Regions from separate parts of the Rhizobium sp. FG113 genome, predicted to be linked through region 2. Evidence: riboswitches for the same ligand, from Rfam matches in the RefSeq annotation. Region 2 holds a riboswitch; each other region holds the start of a gene.
The links. A riboswitch is a leader RNA that binds a small molecule or an ion and turns the genes downstream of it on or off. The one in region 2 is predicted to bind cobalamin.
Positions count from the first base shown of each region.

Region 1: linked by a shared signal. The riboswitch ahead of bluB (5,6-dimethylbenzimidazole synthase) and the one ahead of cobU (bifunctional adenosylcobinamide kinase/adenosylcobinamide-phosphate guanylyltransferase) in region 2 are both predicted to bind cobalamin.
Region 3: linked by a shared signal. The riboswitch ahead of ACODTZ_RS01240 (ABC transporter substrate-binding protein) and the one ahead of cobU (bifunctional adenosylcobinamide kinase/adenosylcobinamide-phosphate guanylyltransferase) in region 2 are both predicted to bind cobalamin.
Region 4: linked by a shared signal. The riboswitch ahead of nrdH (glutaredoxin-like protein NrdH) and the one ahead of cobU (bifunctional adenosylcobinamide kinase/adenosylcobinamide-phosphate guanylyltransferase) in region 2 are both predicted to bind cobalamin.

Region 1 is NZ_JBMDKV010000003.1:386,455-392,307, reverse strand. Features, by position in the region: gene ACODTZ_RS12185 (LTA synthase family protein) at 54-1,949, opposite strand; gene ACODTZ_RS12180 (TolB family protein) at 2,224-3,057, shown strand; cobalamin riboswitch at 3,083-3,267, shown strand; gene bluB (5,6-dimethylbenzimidazole synthase) at 3,308-3,994, shown strand; gene ACODTZ_RS12170 (DUF2865 domain-containing protein) at 4,008-5,126, opposite strand; gene ACODTZ_RS12165 (NADP-dependent malic enzyme) at 5,269-5,853, opposite strand, start outside.
Region 2 is NZ_JBMDKV010000009.1:218,702-224,554, reverse strand. Features, by position in the region: partial or broken gene ACODTZ_RS21260 (cobaltochelatase subunit CobN) at 1-119, opposite strand, end outside; gene cobW (cobalamin biosynthesis protein CobW) at 391-1,440, opposite strand; gene cobU (bifunctional adenosylcobinamide kinase/adenosylcobinamide-phosphate guanylyltransferase) at 1,445-1,963, opposite strand; cobalamin riboswitch at 2,255-2,647, opposite strand; gene ACODTZ_RS21245 (chloride channel protein) at 2,894-4,684, shown strand; gene ACODTZ_RS21240 (cobyric acid synthase) at 4,681-5,853, opposite strand, start outside.
Region 3 is NZ_JBMDKV010000001.1:312,322-318,174, reverse strand. Features, by position in the region: gene ACODTZ_RS01250 (ABC transporter ATP-binding protein) at 1-596, opposite strand, end outside; gene ACODTZ_RS01245 (FecCD family ABC transporter permease) at 593-1,588, opposite strand; gene ACODTZ_RS01240 (ABC transporter substrate-binding protein) at 1,630-2,661, opposite strand; cobalamin riboswitch at 2,907-3,145, opposite strand; gene ACODTZ_RS01235 (c-type cytochrome) at 3,194-3,580, opposite strand; gene ACODTZ_RS01230 (ABC transporter substrate-binding protein) at 3,733-4,965, opposite strand; gene ACODTZ_RS01225 (aldo/keto reductase) at 4,989-5,853, opposite strand, start outside.
Region 4 is NZ_JBMDKV010000001.1:1,315,617-1,321,469, forward strand. Features, by position in the region: gene nrdF (class 1b ribonucleoside-diphosphate reductase subunit beta) at 1-140, opposite strand, end outside; gene nrdE (class 1b ribonucleoside-diphosphate reductase subunit alpha) at 156-2,324, opposite strand; gene nrdI (class Ib ribonucleoside-diphosphate reductase assembly flavoprotein NrdI) at 2,294-2,707, opposite strand; gene nrdH (glutaredoxin-like protein NrdH) at 2,718-2,939, opposite strand; cobalamin riboswitch at 3,189-3,410, opposite strand; gene aztD (zinc metallochaperone AztD) at 3,629-4,858, shown strand; gene ACODTZ_RS05880 (LysR family transcriptional regulator) at 4,989-5,853, opposite strand, start outside.

The DNA.
Region 1 (5,853 bases), on a different contig from region 2:
GTATTCCGTTATGCGCCAGGAATGCAATGCGGCAACGTGCATGCCTGCCGTGCTCAGGAGCCCTCTGCTCGTAGCCAGGAATGCTGCGGGAAGAAGCGCTCGACGGTCTGCGCCTTGCCGAACATCACATCGTGCTGGAGATAGCGGTAGTCGCGGACCAGCGGATCGATGGTCTTGGCGTCGCGAACCCAGTCCGGCGAGGCGGTGTTGTCGCGGGTGATCAGCTGATAGCGGTCGACGATCGGGTACTTCTTCTGCACACGGCCGAGGAAGCCGGTGTAGAAGGGGTGCTCGTAACCGGCGAACTTCAGCACATGATAAGGCAGCTGCGACGGGCTGATGGTGCCCACGTTCTGCTTGACGCCCTTGCGGTTTGACCAGATGACCAGCGGCGTCTCGTGCTCCTGCTTCATGACGCTGACGGAAGCCCGGCGGGTGGCGACCTGGTCGGGCATGTAGCCGGTATTCGTGTAGACGCTGCCGAGCGGCGGCAGGTGGTCGCCCCAGAGCACGATGATCGTCTCGCGGTCACGCTTGGATGCCCACTCGGTCAGCATCTTGAAGCTGTCGTCTGCTTCCTTGACGCCCTGCGTATATGTGGCGAGCGTGGCGCGGTCTGCGTCGGTCAGATTGCCGGTGATGTCGACCGTGTTATTGGCGTAACGGTTGGCCTCGTAGGGGCCATGTCCCTGCAGGGTAACAGCGAAGAAGAAGAAGGGCCGGTCGAGCCCGTCGGCTTCCTGCATGATCTCCTTCATCAGGCTATCGTCGGAGGCGAAAATGCCGCGCTTTTCCATGGTCGGCATGGTTTCTTCGGTGCGGAATTCCTCGAAGCCGAAATCCTTGTAGACCTCGTTGCGGTTCCAGAACCAGCCGCTGAACGGATGCAACGCACGGGCCGCATAGCCTTCGCCGCGGAAGAAGGTGGCAAGCGACGGGATGTCGTTGCGGATATACTGTTGGTAGGGAATGCTGCCATAGGGCAGGAAGGCATTCGAGAAGCCGGTCAGCGCCTCGAACTCGACATTGGCGGTCATGCCGCCGAACTCGGGCGAGAAGACGTGGCCTGACTGCGCCGCGCGGATCGTCGGCATCGGGTCTTCGGAGAATTTCAGCGTCTTCAGGCGCGTCGGATCCCAGAAGGATTCGCTCATCAGCATGATGACGTCAGGCTTGTCGCTCGGGCCGCTGAGATAGCCGTAATTGCGCGACGGGATGGCATCGAGCGCCTGCGCATTGAGGCCGGCGGGCGAGGCGACATCGGCCATCGGGATGTTGAAGATGAAAGCGAGGATGAAGCCGTTGCTGCGGTAGTTCTCCTTCTGGTCCCACATCATCGGCACCACCTGAAGGCGGTCGCGGATATAGGAATATTGCGAGTAATCCATCAGCGAGCCGAAGGCGGCGATGACGGGAACCGTCAGGCAGAGATTGCGGATACGGTTGCGGCGCGCCATCTTTGGCAGGCGGCGCCAGGCGTAGCGCCATGCGAGAACGAGGCCGCTGACGGAGAGAAGAATGCCGACGGCAACCGCGATAGCCGTCATCGGGCGGTCGCGGACCATGACGGGAAGCAACTCCAGAATCTGGCGGCCGAACAGCATGTCGGAGGGATAGAGCGGATCGGAGAGGTAGTGCTGCTTCTGATTGGAAACGAGTGCGGGGACGAGGACGAGCGGGAGGACAACCAGGGCCGAGAGGAAACGGCGGCCGAGGATCGCATCGACGCAGAGCATCACGACAGTCAGCATGACGACCGTGGTCATGCCGGGACGGGCCGTGGAAGACAGAAACGCGCCCACGTCGGTTGCGCCGCCGCGCGCGATCACTTCGACCGAGAAGGTTGCAAGCAACGCCATCACTGCCGTCAGGGCGACTGCAATTGCGCCGCGCAGGATGGAGGGGCGGGTATCCGCGCCAACGCCACCATAGAGCGCCGCTTCGCGCATTGCCGCTCCGGACTTGAAAACTTGGGCGATCAATGGCGGAACTCCAGTGTCATCATAACGTCACCGAACTGTCACATCTTCGTCATGAACGCTAGATGAACCATTGTTGTTTCGCGGGCTTAACGCTTTTTTGATCACAAACTTTTCGGCGACTGGTTGCCTCATGTAGCGTGTGCTCCGGATGGAGCCTGCCATGGCGGCGCGGGAGCGATCCTTGCGCGCCTTATTTAGCTGTCGTAGGTCAGGGAGATGTTCGCGTCAGAGGAGAGTTTGCATGCGCAGTTCCGTCGAGATCTACAACGTCAAGACGGGCGAGGCCCGTGTGATCTGGCAGACCGAGAGGCTGGTCGAAGCCCCCAATTACGCTCCTGACGGCAGCTATCTCCTGCTCAACGACGAAGGCATGCTCTACAAGCTTGCGCTCGATGGTTCAGCGAAAGTGCAGAAGGTCGATACCGGATTCGCGACCGCCTGCAACAACGACCACGGGATTTCACCCGATGGCACTCGCATCGTGATCACGGACAAGATCGAGTTCGGCAAAGCGGCGATCTATACGCTGCCGATCGAGGGTGGGGCGCTGCAGCTGGTGACCACCAATCACCCGTCCTACTGGCACGGCTGGTCGCCCGACGGGAAGGAGCTCGCCTATTGCGGCATTCGCGGCGACCTGTTCGACATCTACACGATCGACGTGACCGGCGGTGAAGAGCGGCGGTTGACGCATGGCGAGGGCCGCAATGACGGGCCGGATTATTCGGCCGACGGGCGCTGGATCTATTTCAACTCCAGCCGCACCGGCCTGATGCAGATCTGGCGTATCCATCCCGACGGGACCGGCGTGGAGCAGGTGACGCACGACAATTACGGCAACTGGTTCGCGCATCCGTCGCCGAAGAACGACAAGGTGGTGCTGATTTCCTACGACCCTGAGGTCTTCGACCATCCGCGTGACAAGCATGTGCGGATGCGGATCATGGATATGGACGGCGGCAACCTGACGACGCTGTTCGAGCTCTTCGGCGGGCAGGGATCGATCAATGTTCCGAACTGGTCACCCGATGGTGACGAATTCGCCTATGTGCGATATTTCCCGGTCGAGGCTTGAGCGATTGCATCATGCGCGGTTTGTCGGCATAGGTGGCGCGTCGGGTGCCCGCAGGCTTGCGGGAGAATCGGGAATTCGGTGCAAGACCGGAACGTGCCCAACGCTGTAAGGCCGACGTCTGCCGCTTTATGCCACTGGCGCTTTTTGCCGGGAAGGCGTGGCAGACGGATGACGCCAAGTCAGAAGACCGGCCCGACAATCATAGACTGACCGCCTGGACAGCGGCCGGTTGTGTTGTTGGGGATTGACGATGCGACCAGACCAATCTGGCTCTCTTGCGAGAGCGGGTGCCTTTTCGGCGAGCGAGCGCGACGCCGTTTACAGAGCCATCGAGACCAGACGCGATGTGCGATCGGAGTTCCTGCCGGATGCCGTGCCCGATGACGTGATCGGACGGCTGCTGGCGGCCGCTCATCATGCGCCGTCCGTTGGCTTCATGCAGCCGTGGAATTTCATTGTGGTGCGCGATCAAGCCGTGCGTTCGACCGTGTGGGAGGCTTTCACCAAGGCCAATGCCGAGGCGGCGGCGATGTTTTCCGGCGAGCGGCAGCAAGCCTACCGCGCCCTGAAACTGGAGGGCATTCGCACGGCACCCGTCGGCATCTGCGTGACCTGCGATCCGGATCGCTGCGGCGACGTGGTGCTGGGGCGCACGCACAATAGGCGGATGGATTCCTATTCCACCGTCTGCGCGGTGCAGAACCTGTGGCTTGCAGCGCGCGCCGAGGGCGTGGGCGTCGGCTGGGTGAGCATCTTTCACGAGGCCGATCTGAAGCGCGCGCTCGGCGTGCCTGAGCGGATCGAGATCGTCGCATGGCTCTGTGTCGGCTATGTCGACCAGCTCTACGAGGAGCCGGAGCTCGCCGTGAAAGGGTGGCGACAGCGATTGCCGCTGGAGGATCTGGTGTTTACGGATCGCTGGGGCGGGGGCGCATAGCCCGCGACGCCTGCTATTGCTTCTGCGCCGGCGGTTGCTGCGGCTGGGCGCCCGGCATGGCGGGGTGTTTCAGGTCGATCGACCCTTGATCGCCGGCGAGGAACTGCGGCCCCACTTGGCGCACCTTGCCGGCGCTCGGATCATAGGGGCGATCGGGGACCTGCGCCTGGGGTGCGGGCGGTTGAGGCGTGGGTTGGGTTTCGGGCTTGGCGGCGGCGGTGTTCGGGGTTTCGATCGTGGTGATCGAGCTCTGCGGCGGCGGGGCGCTCACAGACTGGTTGCGGCGCATCTGTTCGTAATAGGCGGGCAGATTGCAGCTGCAGGATGATTTCTCACCGGGCTTGCGGTTCTTGTAGGCGAATGCATTCGGCATGGCGCTGTAGGGCGCGCCTGTGGAGGCAGAGATCATGTTCTCGGTCTCGCCGCTGGAAACGTCGTGATAGTAGAGCTCGGTTTCGATACCTGGGCACATCTGCTGGCAGGTGTTGGCGTCGCGGGCGAAATCGAAGGAGGTGGCGTTCGAGCGGATGGGGAAGAAGCCGCCGTCGCAGCTGCGCACGCAGATCGTGTTCAGATGCGTCAGAGGCTGGCCGCCGGGCGAGAACTCGTAGGAGCGCTGCCGCTCGCCGCCGAGCGGAATGAAGGTGTCGCTGCGCATGGCCTGATCGTCGATGCTGGGCGGGTTCGCATATTGCGGCTCTTCATATTGCTGCACGGGCGAATTGCAGTTGTTTTCGTCGAGTGCGGCGAAGAGTTCGTTGCGCAGGCGGGCGTCCGGACTTTGCGCGCGCAACTCGTCCCGCCGCATCTGCAGGTCGGCGATGTTGTCGAGCATCTTGGCTTCGGCCTGTTCTAGCTCGCCGCAATAGCCGGCATTGTCGCCGCCGATCACCACCATGCTGCCGCTGCTGCAGCCGCTGCGGCGCTGGTCGCTGCGCAGCTTGCGAAGCTCGAGGTTTTGTTCGGTGATGGCGCTGGCGAAGCGGCGTATTTCGGGCGACATGCCACCGCCGATCGTCTCTGGAATTGTGGCCAGACGGGCGCGCAGCTGACCGCAGATCGGCGCCAGCTGCGCATAGGCAGGGGCGGAAAGGGCAATCAGGAGTGCTGCGGCCAGCGTGAGGCGTTTCAAGGCATCGTCCCGTCAGTGAGCAAATACCAAATGGCGAAGGGCGGACCATGGCCCGCCCTTCGATATACATTGCTTGTCTTAACAAGCTGCCGCTCAAAGCCTAACGCATTTTCAGCGTCCAAGGCAAATCACGCCGCCCAAATCATGCCGGCTGAGATGCCTCGACGACCGCGAGGGCCGCCATGTTGACGACGCCGCGCGAGGTGACCGATGGCGCCAGGATGTGGGCGGGCATGGCCGCGCCGAGCAAGATCGGGCCGACATGCAGGCCGTCCGTCATCGACTTGACGACGCCGAGCGTGATGTTGGCCGCATCGAGGTTCGGGAAAACCAGAAGGTTGGCTTCGTCGTGCAGCGTGGTGTTCGGCATGACGCGCTTGCGCAGCGTTTCCGAGATTGCGCTCTCGCCGTGCATTTCGCCATCGACTTCCAGATCGGGCGCGGTGTCGCGCACGAGCTGCAGAGCGTTGCGCATCTTGGTGGCGCTTTCCGATTCACGCGAACCGAAGTTCGAATGCGAGACGAGGGCGGCGCGCGGCGTGATGCCGAAGCGCTTGATTTCCTCGGCGGCGAGAACGGCGGATTCCGCCACTTCCTCGGCAGTCGGGTTGAACGTCACATAGGTGTCAGTGAAGAAGGTGGCGCCGCGCTGCGAGATCAGCAGGCTGAGTGCCGAGAAATCGCGAACGTTTGGGCGCTTGCCGACGATCTGGCGGACATCGCGCAG
Region 2 (5,853 bases):
ACCGCCGCCAGTTCGGTGTCGGCAGCGGAGAGAAACAGGATGTCGCCGGGCGACTGACCAAGATCGATCGCCTCCTCGCCGTCGTTGATCGTTCCCTGCTGGGCTAGAAGAAGGTGCATATCGATGTGTCTTTACGGAGAATGGTATTCGTAGGCGTGGAGTGCGTGGCCCCCTCATCCGACCCTTCGGGCCACCTTCTCCCCGTTGGGGAGAAGGAAAGATTGTTGCGAGCGGCCGGCCCCGAGTCTCTTCTCCCCCACGGGGGTCCGAAGGACGGGTCGAGACCAGCGGCTCGACCCCGGTCGGTGGCCCGAAGGGTCGGATGAGGGGGCCACACGGCACCACTCAAACGATTTTCAAAGCAACAACCGCCCATCCCAACCATCAACCTTAAACCAGACCCTCGATCGCCTCACGCACCGCACCCTCATCCATTTCGTGCAACCCGATCACCACCAGCCGCGTGCCGCGCGTCTCGCCGGCGGCCCAGGCGCGGTCGAAATAATGGTCGATCCGGCTACCAACGGCCTGCAGCTGCAGGCGCATCGGCTTGCCGGGGACGTCGACGAAGCCCTTGACGCGCAGAACGTCGTGCTCGGCGATGATGCCCTTCAGGCTCTCGACGAAAACAGCCGGATCGGCGATCGGGCCGAGCTCGACGACGAAGCTGTCGAACTCGTCGTGATCGTGCGGCGTGCCGTCCTCATGCTCAAGTTCGTGATGGGACTTGCGGTTGCCGATATCCGCCTCGGTGCCGATGCCAAGGCCGAGCAGTACGCTTGCCGGCACCTCGCCGTTCTTCGCCTCGATCATCGCGGGCTTGCGCGCCGTGCGCGAGGCAACCTCATCGCGCACCCGGGCAAGGCCGGCGCCATCGATGAGGTCGGTCTTGTTGAGCACGATCAGGTCGGCGCAGGTCAGCTGGTCCTCGAAGAGTTCCTCGATCGGGCTCTCGTGGTCCAGCGTCTCGTCCTCCGCGCGGCGGGCGTCGACGGCGTCATGATCGTCGGCGAAGCGGCCGGCGGCGACGGCGGCGCTGTCGACCACCGTGATCACGCCATCCACGGTCACCTGCGTACGGATGTCGGGCCAGTTGAAGGCGGCGACCAGCGGCTGCGGCAGGGCAAGACCCGAGGTCTCGATGACGATATGATCAGGACGGTTCTCGCGCTCAAGGAGCTTGCTCATCGTCGGGATGAAGTCGTCGGCCACCGTGCAGCAGATGCAGCCATTGGTGAGCTCGATGATATCGTCCTCGGTGCAGTTTTCCGCGCCGCAGCCCTTCAGCACTTCGCCGTCGACGCCGAGATCGCCGAACTCGTTGATGATGAGCGCGATCTTCTTGCCGCCCGCATTGGTCAACAGGTTGCGGATCATCGTCGTCTTGCCGGCGCCAAGAAAGCCGGTGATCACTGTGGCGGGGATCTTCTGCTGGTTCATCAATTCAACCCTTCATTTTCAGCGGCAGTCCCGCCGCGATAAAATACACATCCGCGGCGACCGCCGCGATCATCTGGTGCAGCCGTCCGGCATGGTCGCGAAATTCGCGGGCCATGCGGTTCTCGGGCACGATGCCGAGGCCGACTTCATTGGAAACGATGACGAGGCGCGCCTTCGCCTGTGGCAGATAGGCGGCCAGTGCCGCGAATTCCGCCGCCATGTCGCGCTCTTCCATCATCAGATTGGTAACCCAGAGCGTCAGGCAATCGACAAGCAATGCCCGCCCCTCGCCATCGATGGCAGTCAGCTGGCCGACTAGATCGAGCGGCTCCTCGTGCGTCATCCAGAGATCACCGCGATCGGCCTTGTGCTGATCGATCCGCGCGCGCATCTCCTCGTCCCAGGCGCGGCCGGTGGCGATGTAATGGCGCTCGAGACCGCTGGCGATGACCAGCTGCTCGGCAAAACGCGACTTGCCGGAGCGGGCGCCGCCGAGGATTAGGCTGGAGGAAACCGTGATCATGCCGCGAAGGCTTCCGGCGATAAGCGCGGCCATCCACCACGATCTCCCTCATTCCTGTGCTTGTCACAGGAATCCAGCCACCGCGTGTCCGCGCGGTGAATGGCTTCGTTGCTTGCGGGGTGTCTTCCGCGTCCAAGGACTTGGACGCGCTGGATTCCTGTGACAAGCACAGGAATGAGGGTGCCCATATTGAACGTTCCGAGCGCCCGGCCTGACGCCGACGCCAAAATCTCATTGTCTGCCATGACAACCTCCGTGCTGGCATTGGGCACACTTGCCCAGGGGTGGGCTTTGCGCCCGGCACGATTGGCAGGTCTCCTGGCTCGCGGGTCCAGGCGACGATCGGGCTAGCCACGCAGGCCATCCCGATCGTGCCATCGGTTCTTCCTCGCCTTCCCGGCTGCAATCATGAAAAGGCGGACGATTCGTAGATTTAGAGGCGTCCAACCCCGGTTGATCATGGCTTGCATTGCCAGTGGCTTTTCCGCCGTCTTCAGCCCCTCACCCGCCTGCACCACGCAGGCAGCCGGCTTGAGAGCATCCGACGCCGGACGGAAGACCCTGACCGCTCTACAGTCGCGGGGTCGGCTGTGATGAAGGCGCCCTGGTTGGGTCCACCCCGTCACATTCCCTTTTCATCCGCACCGCTTTTGGCGATCCGGAACCATCCGTTATCGATCCATGGTTAGGCAAGCGTGACTGCGAAGTCAATCGACGGCCAATCGCAGCCACCAGCCAAATTGACTGACATCAAGCCTCAAGACGATCATCTCTACCAGATTTATCGTCTATTATCAGAGACTTAATGTCATAAAAACTTGTTGCGTCAGCCGGGTTTTTGCCGCATTTGCAGCGCATGCGGCGCAGCACCGCAAATGTCCCCTCCTTTACCACCCTTGAACGGGCTTCCGCCCGCCTAGTTTCCCCACCATGCGCCTGAAAATCAATCTGAGACGGCTTGGCCCGCTACACACACTGCTCGATGTGGGGCGCATGCGCGCGCTCCTGAGACGCAGCGAAATGGGCATGGTGCTGGCCGGCGCGCTGATCGGCGTCACGTCAGGCCTCGCCGTCACCGGCATGAGCCTGATCTCGCGCGAGATGCACAGCCTGATCTTCGGGATCAGCGACGTGGAGCGTCTGAGCTCCTCTCAGATCGACGACAAGTTCCTGCTGATGGCCGCCCCCGTTTGCGGCGGCATCCTGCTCGGCCTGTTGATGTATGTGCTGGCGAAGACCCGCAAGAAGCCGATGGTCGACCCGATCGAGGCCAACGCGCTACATGGCGGCCGCCTGTCCTTGACCGACAGCATCATCGTCGCGATCCAGAACCTGATTTCCAACGGCTTCGGCGCATCCGTCGGCCTTGAGGCCGGCTATACGCAGTTGGCGTCCGGCATCGCCTCGAAGCTCGGTTTCAAACTACAGCTGCGCCGCGCCGATCTGCGCGTTCTTGTCGGCTGCGGCGCCGCCGGTGCCATCGCGGCCGCCTTCAATGCGCCGCTGACGGGCGCCTTCTACGCCTTCGAGCTGATCATCGGCACTTACACGATCGTGTCGCTGACGCCGGTCGTCGTCTCGGCACTCGTTTCCACGCTGGTCGCCCGGCTGCTGGCCGGCAGCGATTTCATCATCGATGTCGGCGATTTCGGCACCGTCATGCCGGCCGACTATGTGCCCGCCATCCTGCTCGGCGCCTTCTGCGCCGGCATCGGCATCCTGATCATGCAGGGCGTCGCCTTTATCGAGGAGCTCGCACGCCGCAGCTCGATCGCGCTCCCCTTCCGCCCGGCGCTTGGCGGCATCATCGTCGGGTTGCTTGCGCTGGTGACGCCGCAGGTACTGTCGGCAGGCCATGGCGCCCTGCATCTCAATCTCGACCGAGAAGTCGTGATTCCCGTGCTGATCGGCCTTTTCCTGCTAAAGGCGCTGGCCTCGGCGATATCGATCGGCTCCGGCTTCCGCGGCGGCCTGTTCTTCGCCTCGCTGTTCATGGGCGCGCTGCTCGGCAAGTTCTTCGCCTACTCGGCCCCCTATTTCGCCCATGCGACACTGACACCGATCATCTACGCCGTCGTCGGCATGAGCTCGCTTGCCGTGGCCGTCATCGGCGGACCGCTGACCATGACCTTCCTGGCGCTCGAGATCACCGGCGACTTCCCGATCACGGCGCTGGTCTTGGCTGCCGTCATCACCTCGTCGCTCGTCGTGCGCAGCACCTTCGGCTACTCCTTCGCCACATGGCGCTTCCACCTGCGCGGTGAAAGTATCCGCAGCGCCCATGATGTCGGCTGGATCCGCAATCTGACGGTCAACAAGCTGATGCGCGCCGACGTCAAGACCGCGAAGGTCGGTATCAGCATCGAGCAATTCAAGGAAAGCTTCCCGATCGGCTCGGCCCAGCGCGTGATCCTGGTCGAAGACAGCGGCAAATATGCCGGCCTCGTGCTTGTGCCGGATATCTACGCCAACCTCACCGACACCGCCGACGAGAGCAAAGGCCTCGACGAATTCGTGCGCTACCGCAACGACTTCCTGACCCCGCAGATGAATGCCAAGCAGGCCGCCGCGATCTTCGACAAGACGGAAAGCGAAGCGCTCGCCGTCGTCAACAATCTCGTCGAGCGCACCGTGGTCGGCCAGCTCAGCGAAGCCCACACGCTGCGCCGCTACAGCGAAGAACTGGACCGCCGCCGCCGCGAGGTCTCCGGCGAGATTTAACTGAGCAGACTATCCAGCCAGCGCTTGTCGAGATGCGTTTCGAGCTCTGCAGCAACCTCGTCAAGCGCCTGCTCGACGCCGGCGCGATAGTCGCGGCTTTGGCCTGTCAGGCCGAAGCTTGCAAGCAGCCGGGACCGGTAGCCGTCACTCGCAAACAGCCCGTGCAGATACGTCCCAACGATCCGCCCGTCCCCTGAGATCGCGCCATCAGGCTTGCCATCGACGATCGCGAAGGGCCGCACGCGGTCGGCGCCTTCGGTAATCCCGAGATGGATCTGGTAGCCCGAGAGAGCCTCGCCATTCTCCGCCGAAACCGCCACGCTGTTGCGCACGGTCTTCTCCGCGTCCATGACGGTCTCGACGTCGAGCAAGCCGAGCCCCTCGATCTCGCGCACGCTCCCTTCGATCCCCAGCGGATCACGCACCGTCCGGCCGAGCATCTGGTAACCGCCGCAAATGCCGATGACCCGTCCACCGCGCCTGATATGCGCGGAGAGATCCTGATCCCAACCCTGCGTCCTGAAATCGGCAAGATCGGAAATAGTCGACTTCGACCCAGGAAGGATGATCAACTGCGCATCGGCAGGCAATCGTTCGCCAGCGCGCACAAAGACGAGTTCCACATCCGGCTCCGCCAGCAGCGGATCGAGATCGTCAAAGTTGGCGATCCGCGGCAAAACCGGAACCGCGACCTTCAGCGCCCCGGCCTGCCCCCGCGCCAGCCGCTCCAGCGCCACCGAATCCTCCGCCGGCAGCCGCGAAGCGGCCTTCAGCCAAGGCACGACGCCGAAACAGGGCCAGCCGGTGAAACGCCCGACAGCAGCAATCCCGTCATCGAATAGCGACACGTCGCCACGAAACTTGTTGATGATATAGCCCGAGATCATCGCCCGATCCTCGTCAGACAGGATCGTGTGCGTACCGACCAGCGAAGCGATCACGCCGCCACGATCGATATCGCCGACGAGAACCACGGGAACGCCGGCGCGCGTCGCAAAGCCCATATTGGCGATATCGCCGGGCCGCAGGTTGATCTCGGCGGGCGACCCCGCCCCCTCGACGATGACGAGATCGGCGCCGCCCGAAATCCTCTGAAAGCTTTCGGTGACATAGTCGAGCAATTGTGGCTTCAGCCGCTGGTAGTCGCGTCCCTTGGCCTGCCCCCAGAC
Region 3 (5,853 bases), on a different contig from region 2:
GCGGCGAGGTTCAGATCATGCAGCGCGACGATGCTGGTGATCGGCAGCTTGGCAACCAGCGACAGGATTTCGAGCTGATGCTGAATGTCGAGATGGTTGGTCGGCTCGTCGAGAAGAAGCTCGGTCGGCGTCTGCGCCAGCGCGCGGGCGATATGCACCCGCTGCCGCTCGCCGCCCGACAGCGTATGCCAGAGCTGCCGCGCCTTCCCAACCATGCCCACCTGCCGCAACGCGTTCTCGACCGCCTCTTCATCATTGGCGCTCCACGGCGCCAGCGGACCGCGATGCGGCGTGCGCCCGAGACGGACGACCTCGGTGACCGTCACCTGCGTCTCGGTCGTGGCCTGCTGTTCGACAAAGGCGACGCGCCGGGCGATATCGCGGCGCGCCAGCGTATCGATGCCGGTATCGCCGAGCGCGATGACGCCGCTCTTCACCTTTCGCAGCCCGCCGATCAACCGCAGCAGGCTGGACTTTCCCGAACCGTTCGGCCCGATCAGGCCGAGCGTCTGGCCGGTGGGAACCTCAAGGCTGACACCCTTGACGACAAGCACGCCTGACGTTGCCCAATGCACATCGCTGATGGAAATGCTCATGCGGGCCGCCTCGCCTTGTAGAGAATGAGCGCGAATGCCGGCGCACCGAAGAGCGCGGTGACGACGCCGATCGGCAACACCTGCTGCGGGATGATGACGCGCGAGACGATATCGGCGACCACCATGAAGATGGCGCCGGATATCGCCGTTGCCGGCAACAGGCGCCCATGCCCCGGCCCGACCACGAAACGCGCCGCATGCGGAATGACCAGACCGACAAAGCCGATCGAGCCGACGATGCTGACCATCGTCGCTGTAAGAAGGGCCGTGAGCGCGAGCAGCACGATCCTGATACCGGCAACGGGAATGCCAAGCGCTGCGGCCGCATCGGTGCCGAAGGTGAAGGCGTCGAGCGCACGGGCATAGAGCATGCAGACGAGAAAGCCGGCGATGGCCACGGGAGCGGCAAGATAGACATCCGGCCAGCGCACACCGGACAGGCTGCCGAGAAGCCAGAACATGACGCCGCGCGCCTGCTCGGCATTGGCCGATGTCGTGACAATATAGGATGTCAGCGCGTTGAAGAGCTGCGAACCGGCGACACCCGCGAGAATGATACGGTCCGTGCCGCCACCCGAGCCCGCCGCGAGCAACGACACCAGCAGGAACGCCGCGACTGCGCCGACGAAGGCGCCGGCCGAAAGCGTCAGGACGCCATAGCCGAAGCCGAGGATCATGACCGCGACAGCCCCGGTGGAGGCGCCGGCCGAGATGCCGAGCACATAAGGCTCGGCCAGCGGATTGCGCAGCAACGCCTGCAGCACCGCGCCGCATAGGGCCAAAGCCGCTCCGGCGCTGGCGGCGACGAGGGCGCGGCTCAGGCGGTAATCCCAGATGATGCCTTCATGGATGCGGCTGAGTTCAAAGCCGGTGCCGAACACACGGTTCGCCACGGCCTTCGCTGTCGTGTCGACAGGAATGGAGATCTCGCCGATGGACACGGCGAGACTGATGACAAAGCCCAATGCCACGATGGCAAGGACGAAGAGCACGAGCAGCGCTCTCCATCCACGGTGGGCTATCGACGCGTGCCTCACTTGGAAAGACCGAAGGACTTGATGCCGGCGGCGAGGCGTTCCAGGCCGTCGATGGTGCGGATCGTCGGGTTCATCGACTGCGCATCCATCTCGACGAAATGCCTGTTCTTGACGGCATCGAGCTGGCTGGTGACCGGGTCCTTTTCAAGGAAATCGATCTTCACCTTCGGATCGTCCGCGGCATAGCGGCGGCGGTCCATGGTGGCGATGACGATGACGGCGGGATTGGCCTGCGCGATGGTTTCCCAGCCGACCAGCGGCCACTCTTCCTCGGTGCTGACGACGTTGCGGGCGCCGAGCGTCTTCAGAATATAGGCCGGAGCGCTGTTCTTGCCGGCGATAAAGGCATCGCCCTGCACTTCCTTGCTGGAAAACCAGAAGGCAACGGGCAGATCCTTCGCCGACCCGCCAAGCGATGCCACGGCATCCGCTTCACGCTTCTTCAAGTCCGCGATCAGGGCCGCGCCGCGATCCTGGATGTCGTAGATCTCCGCCAACTCGGCGATCTCCTGATAGATCAGCTCCATGGTGAAGAGCTCGCTGCGCACACCGTCGCCGCCATCCGTGTTGACCTTCGCGACGCAATCGGCCGGCGAGACATAGGTCTTGATGCCGAGACCGGCGAACTGCTCGCGCTTGCCGACCGACCCTTGCGTGCCGACATGCCATTCGAACTCGGCCGCAACCAAGTCCGGCTCCTGGCCGACGACGGATTCGAAACTCGGATCATTGTCGGCGAGCCGCTTAATCTTCTGGTTGACATCGGCATAGGTGGGCAGCACCGGCCCGACCCAGACCGCCGTCCGCACTATCTTGTCGGCAAGGCCGAGCGAGTAGAGAATTTCGGTCATGCCCTGGCCGATCGACACCGTCTTCTTCGGCGCGCTATCGAATGTCACTTGCTGACCGCAATTGGTGATCGTCAGCGGGTAGGTCGTTGCCGCTGCATGGGCGGCGGGGAGAAAGGTGGTGAAAACGCAAGCCGTCGCGATCGAAAGCAGCGCGGTTCGCAGGATGATGCGGTTCATATTGGTCCTCATGTATGGCTGAAGCCCGCAGCCGACTGGCCGTGGCTGTGAAACTCGAAGCGGGGACCGCTGCGGATGATGCAGGACGAAACAGCAAAGCGCTCGCCTGACATCATGCGGCGGCGAACGCTAGCGCGGGATCACGGACATGAGATTTGCGGAGGGGAATAAAGCGGGACCGCGCCAGCGGTTGACGTCAAAAACCATCATATGATGCTCCTCTCCGGACAACCCCGTCCGGGATGGTGGACACTGTTTTGACGGCAGGTCTCCTGGCTTGCGAATATGCACCTGACATCTGCCTTCCCACGAAAAGCTTCGCAGTGGCATGGCGTTCGAGACGAACACCACAAGGACATCAGGCAATCCGCTTACAGTTGCGGGGGCAGCCACGGTCTTGGCCCCATTCGGGTCATCCGCACCGTGTTCCCTATTAATCCCGTCGGAAGTCATCCCTTCGGGAACCATCGAGGCTGACTTAGGCGATCCGGCGCCAAGACGTCAAGCCGTGACGAACCGACATTTGGCGCGCCTAGGGATTGGCTCGGAGATAGGCGATCAAGTCGGTGATCTCCGACGTCGTCCAGAGGCCGCCGAAGCTCATCTTCGTTCCCGGCACTTTCTTCTTGGGGCTGGATAGAAATTCCGACAGCGCCGCCTCATCCCAGACAAGCCCACCGGCGCCCGCCGCCTTCATCGCGTCTGAATATCTGTAATCAGGCAAGCTTCCGGCCGGACGACCGACGACACCCTTCAGATGCGGGCCGAAGCCGTTGCGATCGGAATCGACCGTGTGACAGGAAACGCACAGTCTGAACACCCGCCGCCCGTGCTCGAGGTCCTCCGCGGATGCCGCGGATGTCATGACGAGCAGGCTGGCGATCGAACAGATCGACGGAAGGACTGAGCGCTTTTTCATGTGTCGATGGCCTTGGCTGTTGTTTGCCAGATACATCGTACCGTTTTTACACGGCGCGATCCGCGAACAACATTGCTTACCCAACAAAGCACATATGCGCCCAGACCAGACTGGTGCGACATGGGAGCACAGCTCCCATGTCGCTTGGCTTCTTACTGCGCGGTCTTGATCTTGGTGACCTCTTCGGCGCTCAATTCGCCGACCGTCGTCACCTCGCCATTGCTGATCTTCCACAGGCGGAAGGGACCGGTGATGTCGCCATACGTGTCGAAGCTGACAGGACCGATGACACCCTCATACTTCACCGGCTTGCCATCCTTGATGAGCTGCAACGCCTTGGCGAACTCTTCCTTGCCAGCATGAATAGGCGTGCCACCCTCGGCAACGACCTCAGGCATGGCTGCCTTGATGGCTGCCGCATCGGCCTTGCCGGCCTTGGCGATCGCCAGCGCCACGATTGCACCGGCGTCATAAGAGCGGTCGGCGGCCGGGGCCGAAGGCGAGATGCCGCCGGAGAAGGCCTCGTAATTGCCGTTGAAATATTCGGTGGACGCCGTCGGGCTGGTGCCCGAGGAGGTGCCGTAGGCGTTCTCCAGATACTGCGCGCCGACGCTCTCGATGAAGTCCTTGGAGTTCATGCCGTCGTTCAACAGGAACGTCTGCTTGCCACCACCGGAGACCCAGGCGCGGGCGATGGTGGCACCATCGACGGGGGTGCTGACGAGATAGAGCGCATCGGGATCGCCAGCCATGGCGGCGCTGGCTTCGGACGCGTAGCTCGACTGCTTCTCGTTATAGGGCGTCGTCGAGGTGATCGTGCCGCCGAGCTTCTGATAGGCGGTCGCGAACTCCTTGACCATGTTCACGCCGAAGTCGTTGTTGACGTTGATGATCGCGATCTTCTTCAGGCCCTGATCCATCGCGAATTTCGCGGCCGCCGTGCCTTGCAGCGCATCCGAGGTGATGGTCCGGAAGAAGACGCCGTTGGTCTTGCCGCTGCGGCCAAGCTCGGTCAGTGTGGGCGAAGAGGATGCGGGCGAGACCTGCACGACGCCGGCCGGCGCCGTCACCGATGTCAGGATCGGGATCGAGACGGACGAGATGATGCCGCCGATGATGACGGGCACCTTCTTGATGTTGACGAGCTGGGTCGCCTGATCGACGGCGACGTTGCCCTGGCTCTGGCTGTCGCGCGTGTCGGCAACGATCTTGCAACCATTGACGCCACCGGCGTCGTTGATATCCCGGAAAGCCATCTCGACGGACTTCGCGCCCGCCTGGCCATATTCACCGGCCGGGCCGGTGAGTTCCATGACGAGGCCGACGGTGATGTCGCAATCGGCCGCGAATGTCGGCGCCGTGGACGCCGCAAGGGCAGCAACCATGGCGGAAAGCAGGAATGTCGTTCTCATTTTTGTTCCCCTTTGTTGAGATTGTACTTCATGATGCTGCCGTGGCGGCCTTCCCTGTCCCGCTCCAGCGTATAGACGTCGCCGTCGAGCGGCTTTGATTGCGCAAGGATCGCATCGACCTCGGCTCTATCCGTTTCGCTGAGCGCGATATCGGCGATGGCGAGATTGGACTTCAGATGCTCCCTGTTGCGGGCGCCGACGATGACGGCCGCGACGCCTGGCTTGGTCAGCATGGCGGCGCTTGCGATGGTGGCGATATCGGTGTCGTGCCGGTCGGCGATCCCGCGCAGCGTCGACAGCAGCGCCTGGAACAGATCCCAGCCGCCGAAGTCGTCGATGATCAGCTTATACTTCGTCAGAGAGCGGTTTTCGAGCGGATGCTCCGGCTCCTTTTGGCCGAGCCAGCGATCACCAAGGAAGCCGCCGGCCACGGTGCCGTAGCAGAACAGCGCGAAGTTCTTCTCCTGAGCAAGCGCCACCATGCGCTTTTCCGGGCGCCGGTCGAGCAGCGAATATTGCAGCTGCAGCGAGGTGAAGGGCACGCCCGAGCCGATGATCGCCTCGATATGATCGGTATCGAAGTTGGTGCCGCTGATCTTGCTGATCTTGCCGGCCTCATGCAGCTCCTTCAGCCAGCCCGCCGTCTCCAGCCAGCCCTCGATATCATAGGCCCACCAGTGGAACTGCACGAGATCGAGGCAATCGAGGTTTAGGCGCTTACGCGAGGTATCGATGACGCCTTCGACATAAGCCTTGCTGATGTTTGGCAGGACCGTGAGATCGGGCACGAACTTGGTGTGGACGCGGATGCGCGACAGCGCCTCGGCGCCACGCAGGTTCTTGTAGGCGACGCGGAAACGG
Region 4 (5,853 bases), on a different contig from region 2:
GGCACTTTCTCCGGTAGCCAGAAATTGCCGGTAAGGCGGTTCCAGACCTCGAGATCCTTGTCGTCCTCGATGCGGTTCCAGTTGATGGCGCGCACGGCCGCGGCGACCTTCGAGTTCTTGGTCTTCACTTGAATGTTCATCTTGGTCACCTGAGGTCAAAGGGCGCAGGAAACGCAGCCCTGCACTTCCGTGCCGGTCAGCGCCATCTGGCGAAGGCGGATGTAGTAGATGGTCTTGATGCCCTTCTTCCACGCATAGATCTGCGCCTTGTTGATATCGCGCGTCGTCGCGGTGTCGCGGAAGAACAGCGTCAGCGACAGGCCCTGGTCGACATGCTGGGTGGCCGCCGCATAGGTGTCGATGATCTTCTCCGGCCCGATCTCGTAGGCATCCTGATAATAGTCGAGATTGTCGTTGGTCATGAAGGCAGCCGGATAATAGGCGCGGCCGATCTTGCCTTCCTTGCGGATCTCGATCTTGGAGACGATCGGGTGGATCGACGAGGTGGAGTGGTTGATGTAGGAGATCGAGCCCGTCGGCGGCACGGCCTGCAGGTTCTGGTTATAAAGCCCACCTTCCATGACCGCCTTCTTCAACTCCAACCAGTCGTCCTGCGTCGGGATATGGATGCCTGCCGTCTCGAACAGTTCGGCCACGCGCGCCGTCGCCGGCGCCCACTCGCTTTCAGTGTATTTGTCAAAATAGTCGCCCGATGCGTATTTCGAGTTCTCGAAGCCCTTGAAGCTCTGGCCGCGCTCGACTGCCAGCCGGTTCGACGCGCGGATGGCGTGATAGGTCACCGTGTAGAAGTAAATGTTGGTGAAATCGACGCCTTCGTCGGAGCCGTAATAGATGCGTTCGCGGGCGAGATAGCCGTGCAGGTTCATCTGGCCGAGACCGATGGCGTGGCTGTCTGCATTGCCCTTGGCGACCGATGGAACCGAGGTGATATTGCTCATATCGGAGACGGCGGTCAGCGCCCTGATCGAGGTCTCGATCGTCTTTCCGAAATCCGCAGAATCCATGGTCGCGGCGATGTTCAGCGAGCCGAGATTGCAGGAGATATCCTTGCCGAGGTGGTCGTATGAAAGATCATCCGCATAGGTGCTGGCATCGCTGACCTGCAGGATCTCCGAGCAAAGATTGCTCATGGTGATGCGCCCAGCGATCGGGTTCGCCTTGTTCACCGTGTCTTCGAACATGATGTAGGGATAGCCGCTCTCGAACTGGATCTCGGCGATCACCTGGAAAAAGTCGCGCGCCTTGACCTTCTTCTTCTTGATCCTGGAGTCGGCCACCATCTCGCGGTATTTCTCGGTAACCGAGATCTCGCTGAAGGCGACGCCATAGACGCGTTCGACGTCGTAGGGCGAGAACAGGTACATGTCCTCGTTGTTCTTGGCGAGTTCGAAGGTGATATCGGGGACAACGACGCCGAGCGACAGCGTCTTGATGCGGATCTTCTCGTCGGCGTTCTCGCGCTTGGTATCGAGGAAGCGCATGATGTCGGGGTGATGGGCGTTCAGATAGACTGCTCCCGCTCCTTGACGCGCGCCAAGCTGGTTGGCGTAGGAGAAACTGTCCTCCAGCAGCTTCATGACCGGGATCACGCCCGACGACTGGTTTTCGATCTGCTTGATCGGCGCGCCGGCCTCGCGCAGGTTCGTCAGCGAAAGAGCGACCCCGCCGCCGCGCTTGGAGAGCTGCAGCGCCGAATTGATGCCGCGCGCGATGCTCTCCATGTTGTCCTCGATCCTGAGCAGGAAGCACGAGACGAGTTCGCCGCGCTGCTTCTTGCCCGCATTGAGGAAGGTCGGCGTCGCCGGCTGGAAACGGCCGGAAATGATCTCGTCGACCATGTCGCGGGCGAGCCCCTCATTGCCGCGCGCCAGCGCCAACGCCACCATGCAGATGCGGTCTTCATAGCGCTCGAGGTAGCGCTTTCCGTCGAAGGTCTTCAGCGTATAGCTGGTGTAATATTTGAAGGCGCCGAGGAAGGTCGGGAAGCGGAACTTCTTATCGTAGGCGTGGTCAAACAGGTCGCGGACGAAATTGAACGAATACTGGTCCAGCACCTCCTGCTCGTAGTAGCCCTCCGTCACGAGATAATCGAGCTTCTCCCTGAGATTGTGGAAGAACACCGTGTTCTGGTTCACATGCTGCAGGAAATACTGCTTCGCCGCCTGCCGATCCTTGTCGAGCTGAATCCTGCCGTCCTCGTCATAGAGGTTCAGCATCGCGTTCAGCGCGTGATAGTCGAGCGTTGCGTCGGCTATCTTACTGTCTGTCGCCTTCAAGGGGCGTTCGAGAACTGCCGTGTCCAAAATCGTTCCAATCCGTGTGTGACATTGGCGACATCCTCATCGGTGCCGAGAAGCTCGAACCTGTAGAGGTAAGGCACCTGGCATTTCCTGGAGATGATGTCGCCGGCAAGCCCGAAGGTCTCGCCGAAGTTGCTGTTGCCCGCGGCGATCACGCCCCGGAGGTTCGAACGGTTGTCCGCATCGTTGAGGAAGCGGATGACCTGTTTGGGCACGGCGCCCTTGCCTCCGTCGCCGCAATAAGTCGGGACAACAAGCACAAAGGGACGTTGCGCGGTCAGCATGAGCTCCGCACTGACGGGAATGCGCGAGGCCGGCAGCCCGAGTTTTCCGACAAAGCGATGGGTGTTCTCGGATCTGCTGGAGAAATAGACGAGCTCACCCATCGGCCGATCCTCAGGCCAGCGCGCTGATCATGTCCGGACGGAAGCCCGCCCAGTGCAGATCGCCGGCAACGACGACAGGAACCTGGCGATAGCCGAGCCCCTGCACGAGTTCGTAGGCCGCCATGTCGGTCGAGACGTCGATCACGTCATAGTTGATCCCCTGGCGATCGAGCGCGCGGGTGGTCGCAGTGCATTGGACGCAGGCGGGCTTGCTGTAGACGGTAATGGTCATGGTAATCCTCGTGTCGGATAGGCGTGCGATAGCGATCGGACATCCGCCGATGTCCGGGCAAAAATGATGGATGATGAAGGCAGCCGCTTGCAGTCGCCGGACGCTCAGGCGCCCGTCACTCGCGCGGACGGAATTCGAAACTCAAGATCATAGGACTTCACCCCGAAGTGGCTCATGCGGCGGTCAGGGGAAGCGGTACGCACGGCAACATCCCGCACGCAATCGCGACCTTCCGGACACCCCGCCCGTGGACGTTCTCGTTGCAAGGCAGGTCTCCTGGCTTGCGGGTCGTCACATCCGATCTGCCTTCCCAATGCCCTGAAGACATCAGTGGACGTATCGATCGAATGCTCGCCGCTTACAGTTGCGGGGGCAGCTCCGGCATTACTCAGCCCGTCATGGGCCTCACGCACCGTATTCCCGTCTTAGCTTCCGACGCGAATCGGAAGAACCTCGAACACTAGATATAGTATACGAGGCTAAAATCTCGTCAACGGGTGCGATCGTTTATCCTCATCTTCCTTCTGGGAATTTTTCCGCAGGCCATCTTGACCACAGAACTAATTCACAGTTTATATCGTAACTGTATAACATTACAGATCATCGGATCTCGCTCGTGCACGACGGCTTACTTTGGCGGTCTCGAAGCCAGATCTCAAAGACGACAGTTTCAAAATTGGGAGACATCCATGTTCCGATCCAAGGTTCCTTTACTCCTCGCCACAACGATCATCGCCGGCACCGTTACGCCCCTGACGCTGCGCGCCGAGGAGGAAAGCCGCGAGACCTGGCGCCTCTTCGTTGCAGACCATACGCAGCCGATCGTTCGCGCTATCGATCTTGGTAGCGACAAGCAAATCGGTCGTTTCGAATTGGAGGGTTATGCGGCGCTGTCGCTCAGCGATACCGGCCGCACCGTGTTCGCGATCCAGGGCGACCAGAATGTCGTCCACGCGATCGACACGGGGATTGCCCTGTCCGACCATGGCGAACATCGCGACATCGAGATCAAGGATCCGAAACTGCTGGCACCGATGATTAAAGGCCATAAGCCGGGCCACGTGGTCGCGCATGGAGACGACCTTGCCGTATTTTTCGATCGTGAAAACAGCTTCGACCTTCTAAAGGAAAGCGCGCTGCAGGAAGGCAAGGCAGATCCCAAACCATACGACGCCACAGCCGCCCACCACGGCGTTGCCGTTCCGATGGGCAATTATCTTCTTGTCTCCGTGCCAAACATGGAGGCACCGGCCAAGGAGAGGGAATTGCCGCCGCGCCTTGGTCTTCGCGTGCTCGACAGAGACGGAAAACAGGTGGGCGATGTAGCAAAATGCACGGGCCTCCACGGCGAAGCGACCTCCGCGCGTCTTGTCGCCTTCGGTTGCGAGGAAGGTGTCCTTGTCGTACGGCCTGGTGGCATCGATGGGCCGAAGATCGAAATGCTGAGCTATGGCGATGGAATGCCCAAGGGCAAGGTCTCGACGCTTCTTGGCGGAACCTCCATGCAGTTCTTTCTCGGAAACTACGGGGAAGACAAGGTGGTGCTGATCGATCCCGACGACAAAAAGCCCTATCGCCTCATCGACCTGCCTCTGCGCCGCATCGATTTCGCGCTCGACCACGCAAGGCACCACAATCCCTATGTCCTGACGGAAGATGGCAAGCTTCATCTGCTGGACGTCGTGGATGGCAGCATCAAGACGTCGGTATCGGTCACCGAGCCCTATAGCAAGGATGGCCATTGGCGCGACCCACGGCCGCGCCTCGCCGTTGCCGGCGACCACATCGCCGTAACCGATCCGCGCCATAGCCTGGTTCGCATGGTCGACGCTGAGACATTCAAGGAAGACAGGACGATCGCCGTCGAAGGACAGCCCTTCGCAATTGTCGCGGTCGGCGGATCGGGTGCAGTACACTAGCCACAGAGGGGAGCGCCTGCCCACGCTGGCGCTCCCCTTAAGAGTTCGAACGTTGCGCGCCCACAGGCCCCGTGATGTTACAGCGCGCAAGAGCGGTGGGCCGTCGAGGCGGATCGAAGATATCGCCACGTCAGGCCGATATCCGGCGCGACGTCGCGAGAAACCCCGATATGAAATCGAGCGCGTCGTCGCCTTCTCTTAGACCGAGATGAATGCTTTTCCGGATTCGCCTTTGCCCGATGCTGACGGGCCGGACACCGAGCTCTGCCGCTTCCCGCCGCACAAGCCAGTTCGGAATGGCGCTCACTCCGCGGCCCGCCGCGACGAGCTGAAGCATCATTTCCGTCGTCTCCACATTGCGGTGGTGGCGCGGCCGGCAGTTTGCGGGCACCAGAAAATGCGTGAACACATCCAGCCGCTCCGGCGGCACCGGGTAGGTGAACAGCGTCTCATCCAGAAGGTCGGCAGGCTCGGCATGTCGTTTCAGCGCCAGCGGATGATCGACCGGCACGGCGAGCACCAACTCGTAATCGAACACCGGCAGATAGTGGATGCCCGGCGTCTCGATCGGATCCGGCGTGATCAGGATATCGATTTCGTATCCTGTGAGCGCCGCGACGCCGCCGAAGGCGAATGATGTCGTCAGTTCGAGGTCCACATCCGGCCAGTCCATGAGATAGGGCTTCGTGACACCCATGAGCCATTGGTGGCAGGGATGACACTCCATGCCAATCCTGAGCGAGCCCCGCTGGCCATGGCGATAATCCGACAGGACAGTCTCAGCCCTTTCGATCTGCGGCAGGACTCGCTGCGCAAGTCCCACGATGTAGCGGCCGGCCTCCGTGAGACGAAGGTTGCGGCCGTCCTTCGCCCACATCGCAACGCCATAGCGTTCTTCGAGCTTGCGGATCGTGTGGCTGAGAGCCGATTGCGAGAGATTCAGCCGCTCCGCCGCAGCCGTCAGGCTGCCCAGTCGGTCGACCTCGCGCAGGATC